One region of the Arthrobacter sp. UYCu511 genome, then DNA from elsewhere that is predicted to be linked to it. Evidence: riboswitches for the same ligand, from Rfam matches in the RefSeq annotation. Region 1 holds a riboswitch; the other holds the start of a gene.
What was found. Region 1 has a riboswitch for cyclic di-AMP ahead of ABIB48_RS16665 (M23 family metallopeptidase). Riboswitches for the same ligand answer to the same signal wherever they lie in the genome.
Positions count from the first base shown of each region.

Region 2: it holds a riboswitch for cyclic di-AMP, as region 1 does, so the genes downstream of both, ABIB48_RS03795 (aggregation-promoting factor C-terminal-like domain-containing protein) here and ABIB48_RS16665 (M23 family metallopeptidase) in region 1, are expected to answer to the same signal.

Region 1 is NZ_JBEPPB010000015.1:53,034-57,238, reverse strand. Features, by position in the region: gene ABIB48_RS16675 (MDR family MFS transporter) at 1-149, shown strand, start outside; gene ABIB48_RS16670 (NlpC/P60 family protein) at 291-1,088, opposite strand; cyclic di-AMP (ydaO/yuaA leader) riboswitch at 1,093-1,303, opposite strand; gene ABIB48_RS16665 (M23 family metallopeptidase) at 1,445-2,194, opposite strand; cyclic di-AMP (ydaO/yuaA leader) riboswitch at 2,265-2,511, opposite strand; gene ABIB48_RS16660 (iron-dependent transcriptional repressor DtxR) at 2,624-3,319, opposite strand; gene serC (phosphoserine transaminase) at 3,550-4,205, shown strand, end outside.
Region 2 is NZ_JBEPPB010000002.1:106,393-110,597, forward strand. Features, by position in the region: gene ABIB48_RS03785 (MFS transporter) at 1-1,159, opposite strand, end outside; gene ABIB48_RS03790 (MarR family winged helix-turn-helix transcriptional regulator) at 1,160-1,660, opposite strand; cyclic di-AMP (ydaO/yuaA leader) riboswitch at 1,881-2,084, shown strand; gene ABIB48_RS03795 (aggregation-promoting factor C-terminal-like domain-containing protein) at 2,088-2,789, shown strand; gene ABIB48_RS03800 (formylglycine-generating enzyme family protein) at 2,756-3,547, shown strand; gene upp (uracil phosphoribosyltransferase) at 3,603-4,205, opposite strand, start outside.

The sequences.
Region 1 (4,205 bases):
ATGGCGGACCCGCCGAGGATGCCCAAGGCAGGGATGGGGTGGGTGCACACGGCGCCGACGCTGAGGGTGCCGGTCCGGAGGGTGCCGGTCCGGACGCTCTAGACGTGCCGGATCAGGAGCTCACTGTTCATCGCATACTCCCGGCTTAGACGCGCGGAATACTTCCCGGGTAGCCGGATGCTCACAGCGCTCGAATATTCAGGGACCGCGGGTACTCCCCGGATAGACGAGGGATTAAATGCCAAAGCCCCGTCGAATGACGGGGCTTTGAGCAAGAAAGCTGGTACTACTTAGTGACCCACTGCAATGAAGACCGGTGCCGAGGCTCCCGGTATGCTGGCTCCGGCGATCTGGGTGTTTCCCATGTAACCGCCGTGAACTGCCTGGCCGTTGCCAATGTAAACAGCAATGTGGGCCAGGCCCACGCCACCATCTGCATAGTAAATCAAGTCGCCGGGCTGGGCTTCGCCCTGGGATACTAGCCGGCCCTTGTTCAGGTAGTCACCAGGCCAGCCTACCCAGGAAATCCCTGCAGCAGACAGAGCGTTGCGGACCAGCGCGGTGCAGTCCTGAACCACACCAAGCTGAGCCAAGGCAGCGCTGGCAATGATTGAGCCGACTCCGCTATTGGCTACTACCTTGGGAGCTTCCGGCTCAGGGCTAGCAACGGTAAGCGTCGGAGCTGCTGCTGCTGTTGCTGCTTCTGCTACTGCAGGTGCTGCTACTGCTTCAACTTCGCTGGACTGGGCCTCTACAACTGCCGGCTCTTCAACTACTACAGGAGCCGGGGTGGAGGTGATAGCGGGGGTGGCGAAGGAAATCTTCACCGTGGATGCTGCCGTGATCGCGGAAGCAAGTTCCGTGTTCAGGTTCAGCGTGGTAGCACCGTCGGAAGCGCGCTCCACGGTGGGAGTTGCAGCGTTTGCGGCGATACCTGAAGTCAGTACCAATCCTGACGCTGCTGCGATTACAGCGGCCTGACGACCAACCCCACCGACATTGAAACTGACGGCTTTCGTGAGGGTGGAGATCGGACTGGTCTTAACAACCTCGGCGCGGTGGCGCCCAAGGGCAGTGTTTGAAGCCAAGAAGGATTCCTCTCCCAAAGCCTGCGAGGTAAGCTGTCGGATTCGGATGGGAGTCACCCGGCCGCTCCACGTTGGCGCACGTAAGGAATTTCTTCCTATTCAGTGTTTGAACGCTTCGCGGCTTCACCCCTAGGGTTTCGCAAAAATAACGCGAATCCCGATTATTGGTTCCCCCGCCCCTGCCAGACGATTGATACGAACGGACCATGAGTAGTGGCAGAGCTAGGCAATCAACTCATGGACGCCGACTTGATTCAAAGTTGGCGCGATTACGACGGTACAACAGATTTTTCCCAATGTCACGTTCAGGTCACGGTCCTGTGACTAAGTCGTAACTAAAAGGGCCTGTGGAGGAGTTAGAGCCAACCCATGGGATCGACAACTTCATCGTCAATAATGACTTCAAAGTGGAGGTGGCAGCCTGTGGAGGCGCCCGTTGTTCCGCTGAGGCCTACCTGGTCTCCGCGCTCAAGCTTCTGCCCCACCTTGACGCCGAGGCTGCTCATGTGGTTGTAGGAAGTGGACAGACCGTTACCGTGGTTCACAACAACCCTGTTGCCGCCGCCGTAATTGTGCCAGCCAGCGAACGTCACTACGCCGCCTGCGGCAACAAAAACGTCGGAGGAGCACGGGGCGGCAAAGTCCTGACCAGTGTGCTGTTCACCGATTTGGCCGGTGATGGGGCTGATGCGGTTTCCGAAGGGTGAGGTGGTCTCAATGTGCTTCAGGGGCGCTGAGAGGGTTCCCTTGGCCGCCTGAGGGGCCACGTTGGAGGCGTTGACCTTCAGCGTTTCCTTCAGTTGACCATCGGGATTCAGGGCGCTGGCAATGTCCGGAGTAGCAAAAGTAATGGGGATCTGAGCGCCGGCTGTGACTGGACTCTCCAGTGAAACCGCGGCTGCAGCATCCATGGGGAATTCATCCGCACCTTGGGCTGAGGGAAGCGTGACAGCCAGGACCAGGCCTGTGGCTGCCATGGCAACACCCATTTTCTGGCCGGCGCCGCTGGAGGCTCCGGCACGCAGCAGCTGGGCTACTGAAATTCCTGAAGGGGCAGCTGCCCGCTCTGCGGCAATCAGTTCACGTCGGCTCCCGGGCACTGACATGAGCTCATGAGTTGCCTGCGATGACGCGCGACGGCGTCCCCGCTGTTTAACCTCTGACACTAAAAACCTCTCTACATAAAGCACCTGCGAAGTTAGCTGTCGGATTCGGATCAGAGAGTGTAACTTTCGATCCGGCCTACGCCCTTAGGCACACGCATAGCCATGGCGCAGTCCAACAGGATGCTGCGTCAGGGTTGTTGCGGGTATTGCATTCGAGTGTGGACTTCACCCCAAGACGGCCTATTGGGCCGTCAAAAGTGGTTCCCCCGCCCTTGCCTAAATGATTACTGGCCGGGCTGCGAAGGCAAGGTTCGGTGTCGCAGAACGGTAACGCTTTGATTACGGCGTCAGATAAATACTATACGGCACAAGCGGTAAACGTAACAATTCCGTTACCTGTTCTATTGAAAATGCCGTGTCAAAAATCTCTTAACCCATGGAGACGAACACGTGGGATGCCACTTCTGGCGGCAATTCCAAGGCGCCTTCAATGCCGGGAACCCGTACGGAGATGTACTCGCCCACCTGGGCTAGGGAGATACGGGCCCCTGGGCGCAGCCCACCCTCATCCAATTGGAGCAGGAGCTCGGGCTCCACCTGTATCCTTTCGGACAGCCGGTGGATGATCACTTCCTGTTCGGGAGCATAGGCGGCCATGGCAGCAACGAGTGTGACCAATCCGGCAGCAAATAAGGGCGCCACTTCGCCACCTAGCTCTTCCAACCCCGGAATGGGGTTTCCGTACGGCGATTCCTTGGGGTGGCCTAGCAAGTCGAACAAGCGCTGCTCAACTCTTTCGCTCATGACGTGTTCCCAACGGCAGGCTTCTTCGTGCACATAAGCCCAGTCCAGACCAATAACATCCGCGAGAAGCCGCTCCGCCAGACGGTGTTTGCGCATGACACGGGTTGCCTTCTCACGGCCGGCTGTGGTCAGTTCCAGATGCCTGTCACCGGAGACGATCACCAAGCCATCGCGTTCCATCCGCCCAATGGTCTGGGAGACTGTGGGCCCAGAATGGTGTAGGCGTTCGGCGATGCGGGCCCGTAGAGCCACAATGCTCTCTTCTTCCAATTCCAGGATGGTCCGCAAATACATTTCAGTCGTGTCAATCAGATCGGCCACGGCAGCATCCTCCTGTTTTGGGCAAGAATATTGAGCAAAGTCTTTTCATCTCTACGTTAGCCTGAATACCATACCTGTTGGTAACCAGTCCATCCCTGGCAGCCGTTCGCCGTTGAACAATATTTTTCGTTTCCCACTCATTTTTCCGCTCAGCGAACTTCTACGGCAGAATTGGCAAGAGTCCTTGATCAACCAAGGACACTTCCATCGCTTAAATTTTGGAGCCAGCTGTGAGCGAATCCACGCCCCTCACCATTCCCGCCAACCTGCACCCGGCCGACGGCCGCTTCGGCGCCGGCCCCTCCAAGGTCCGTCCCGAGCAGGTCGCGGCACTCTCCGAAGCCGGCACATCACTGCTTGGCACCTCCCACCGCCAGGCGCCCGTGAAGAACCTTGTGGGCGATGTCCGCAGCGGCCTGAAGCAGTTCTTCAATGCACCCGACGATTACGAGGTGATTCTCGGCGTGGGTGGATCCACCGCGTTCTGGGATGTTGCGGCGTTTGGTCTGGTGGAAAACAAGGCACAGCACCTCTCCTTCGGTGAGTTTGGTTCCAAGTTTGCCTCCGCCACCAACAACGCCCCGTTCCTGGCCGCCTCCTCCATCATCAAGGCCGAGCCCGGCACGCGTCCGGTGTCTGTTGCCGAGGCCGGCGTGGACGCTTACGCCTGGCCGCAGAACGAAACCTCCACCGGTGTTGCCGCGCCCGTAAAGCGCGTGGCCGGTGCCGATGACGGTGCGCTGATCCTTATCGATGCGACCTCCGCAGCCGGTGGCCTAGCCGTGGACGTGCGTGAGAGCGATGTTTACTACTTCGCCCCGCAGAAGAACTTCGCCTCCGACGGCGGGCTGTGGCTTGGCCTGTTCTCTCCCGCCGCGCTGGAGCG
Region 2 (4,205 bases), on a different contig from region 1:
CCACGAACGCCACAACGGCCCCCATCCCCAGTGACCACCGGGCCCCAAACTCGGTGGCAATCCAACCAACAAGTGGTGCCCCAATGGGTGTCCCACCTTGAAGGACCACCATGTACACAGCAAGCACCCGGCCCCGCATGGCAGAATCGGTGGTCAATTGCACGGTGGTGTTGCAAGCGTTCATGAATGTTAATGAGGCCAGCCCCACGAGGATTAGAGCCAGCGCGTACAGGACGTAGCTCGGCATCAGGGCAGCTATGCCCACTGTGACACCGAAGGCCAAAGCACCGCCAACTATGTACATCATGCGCATGTTCTTTCGCCGGGCCGCCAGTAAGGCCGCACCCAGCGTGCCAATCGCCATGACGGAGCCGAGCAACCCGTACTCCCCTGGTCCCAAGTGGAACACGGTGGTGGCCATGAGTGCGTTGGTGATCTGGAAATTCATGCCAAAGGTGCCCACCAAAAATACTAGGACCATGATCATCAGAAGATCTGGCCGCTGCCGAATATAGACCAGTCCTTCGCGGATCTGCCCCTTGGCTCGGGGCACATGTACCGCGGGGACAAGTTCTGCGGTACGCATCCGCCACAAGGAAAAGATGACGGCGGCAAAGCTGGCGGCATTGATAAGAAAGGCGGGGCCCGTGCCCACCAGGGCAATGACCAGACCGGCAACGCCGGGGCCTGCCAGCCGAGCTAAGTTGAAGGAGGCACTGTTCAGCGCAACTGCGTTGGGTATGTCGTCCTTTCCAACTACCTCAGAGACGAAGGCCTGACGTGACGGTGCGTCAAAGGCACTGGCCACACCCAGAAGAAGTGCCAGTACATATACATGCCACAGTTGTACAGCCCCCGTAACAACCAACATTCCCAACAAAAACGCACAAAGTCCCATGGCTGTCTGTGTGATGAGCAGCAACTTGCGCTTGTTCACCCGGTCACCGAGCAGCCCGGCGTAGGGACCAAGGAAGACAATGGGCAGGAACTGCAGGCCCGTAGTGATGCCGGCAGCCGTTCCGGAATTGTGGGTCAAAACGGTCAGAACCAACCAGTCTTGGGCAACACGCTGCATCCACGTACCAATATTGGACACCAAAGCCCCTGTTACCCAGAGCCTATAGTTATGCACTTTCAGGGCGCGGAACATGGAGTTCATCTAGGCTTTCACCTCTTGCATGCCCATCTCTGGTGCGCTCATCGCTTGCAGAATCATTGAGGCCTCGTGGAGCGTGGCCTGCTGTGCGGGAGTAAGCGCCGCTAGCCGCTGCGCCAGCCACGCAGTCCGCATGGACCGTGCCTGCAGCAGGGCCGCACTTCCAAGGCTGGTGATACTAATACGTACCTGACGTTTGTCCAGCGGGTTTTCCCCACGGCTCACAAAACCGGCCACCACCAGATCATTGACGATCCTTGTCATGGACGGGGCCGCAATCTGTTCCCGGGCGGCCAGTTCTCCCACAGTGCGGGGCGCACCCATGAGTCCGGCAAGTACCGAATAGCGCCCGGGGCTAAGTTCCCCGGTGGCTGCCTCAGCCCGGATCCGCCTCGAAGTACGCATTATTGCCACGCGCAGTTCCGCGGCTAAGGGCCCAGTATCAGGGGTGTGGTCCAAAATGGTGCCGTCAGGGGCGGTATTGTGCTGGGAAGTCTTAGCCATCAGTGCTCATCTACCTCATTGCAAATCTGCCTAGTTAGAAACTAGTTTCATATATCCTCCTTGCAACTCTAGATCCTTAGCATTGCTAAGTAAATATTACGTGGCTCATCCGCTACAAAGGTCGTTACCATAATGTGACATAGGGTTCCGGTTCGGTTACGCTGGCAGAAGTGCCCGCTGAGCCACCATCGGCTCTTGGCATCAATGGACGGATCGCCGAGCTCTGCCCCCGCCCATTTCCCAACTTCTCCATGGCAGAGACGGGGGACCCATTATTTGCGGGCCTTCCTCACTTGGAAGCCCTTGGGGTTAAGCCAGTGCAATAACAGCCGATTATGAGCAGTGAAAGCTGCCACGGACCATTGCACGGCCGGATTCTCTAGTCCGTTCCCGACAGCTCACCTCGCAGGCGTAGAGAGGCTCCTCCATGTCTTCAACCCCCCAGCGCGGCCGTCGCCGCGCCGAGCCTGCCAGCCGCCGCCCCTCGGTCCTGCGCACCTCGGCCTTCGCCACTGCCACCAAGTGCGTGGCAGCCGCATCGCTCGTAGGTGTTCTTGTTGCGGCAGGCTCGGTGGCCTCGCATTCATCTAGTGATGATGCCGCGGCGAGCTCCATTGGCAGCTTGGCGTCAACCGTAGATCAGGGCGCCCCTGCCATCTCCGCTCCTACCGACGCAGCTATCAGCTTCTCCGGAATCACTGTCAGCTCAAAGCCCTCCCCCACGTCCGGCCCTACCGCCGCCGCTGTCAAAGCCGAAGCGGAAGCGGTCAAGCCGGTGGCGAAAGAGACACCCGCCCCGCCAGCTCGTGCCGGCGCCGTGGATGACCCCGCTGCAGCTCGGGCCTTCGCCTCATCCCAGCTGGCATCCTTCGGCTGGGGAGCAGATCAGATGAGCTGCCTGAGCCAGTTGTGGCAGCGCGAGTCCGAATGGCTCACCTCCGCCGAAAACGCCTCCAGCGGTGCCTTTGGGATCGCGCAGTCGCTGCCTGCCAACAAGATGGACAGCGCAGGAAGTGATTGGGCCACAAATTATGAAACTCAGATTCGCTGGGGAATGGGCTACATCCAGGACCGGTACGGTTCACCCTGCGGCGCTTGGGGCCACTCCGAATCCGTGGGCTGGTACTAATCCTGCACACGCTGGAGATTCCTGGCGGCACCATCACCTTACGTAATGCCCGCTCCGGGACACACCGCGAGGTGGCCCTGGCGCCCTTCACTCTGGGCCGCACGCAGATCACCCAAGCCCAGTGGCACAAGGTGATGGAGCATAGCGGGACCCCGTCAACCGCCGTCGGGCTTCCACAGCATGGGCTCACCTGGTTTCAGGCCGTGGACTTTTGCAATGCAGCCTCGGTGCAAGACGGCTTCACCCCGGCCTATGAAATCTGCGGGCGCAGCGTCGAGTGGGACGTGGCAGCACAAGGATACCGCCTGCCCACCGAGGCGGAATGGGAGTGGGCCGCGCGTGGCGGGACGCTCTCCGCGGTGTACGGCGAGTTGGCCCAGATTGCGTGGACTGCCCTGGACGCGGTTGACGGGCCGCAACCAGTCGCCGGCAAAAAACCCAATAACTACGGCCTGTTTGACATGATCGGCAACGCTTGGGAGTGGTGCTGGGACTACGCGGACACGGCCCGCTACGGCGAGTACAGGAGCCTGCGCGGCGCCGGTTGGGATGATCCGCCGTGGAGTGCCCGGGCCTCGGTCCGCCGGGGCAGCGCCCCGGATGCGGTCCTTGAGGATGTGGGATTCCGGGTAGCGCGCGGGCCCGTGGGCGCACCGGGCTCATGTCTAGCGCAGGGCTGGTCCGCAGCCGCAGACAAAGAACGTGCGGCCATCACTGGCCCGCGCCCTGTGGGCTGGACACCGCTAAAATCCCTCTAGTGTCCCTCCAGCCCGTCCTCTCACACAGCCGTGAGCCGCATGCTAACGGCGAGAGTTAGTCCACCACGCCGTAGAGGCGGTCGCCGGCGTCGCCCAAGCCCGGCACAATGTAGGAGTTCTCATCGAGACCCTCATCAATGGATGCAAGCACAACGTGGACGTTGTCACGCCCGCCATGAGCGGCTTCCAGCTTCGCCAGACCTTCCGGCGCTGCGAGCAGGCAGATGCAGGTGATGTCCGCGGCGCCGCGGTCAAAGAGGAACTTGAACGCCTCAATCAAGGTGCCGCCGGTGGCCAGCATGGGATCCAGCACGTACACCTGACGGCCGGTCAGGTCCTCGGGCAGGCGTTCTGCGTAGGTAATGGCCTCGAGGGTTTCCTCATTGCGTGCCATGCCCAGGAAGCCTACTTCGGCGGTGGGCAGCAGGCGAGTCATGCCTTCGAGCATCCCCAGCCCGGCGCGCAAAATCGGGACAACCAGTGGTGTGGGCTTGACCAGTCCAGTGCCCACGGCGGAGGTCACCGGTGTCTCAATATTGACCGGCTCCACCCGCACTCCGCGGGTCGCCTCGTAAGCCAACAAAGTCACCAATTCCTCGGTGAGCTGGCGGAAAACAGGTGACGGTGTGGTCTTGTCCCGCAGGACCGTCAACTTGTG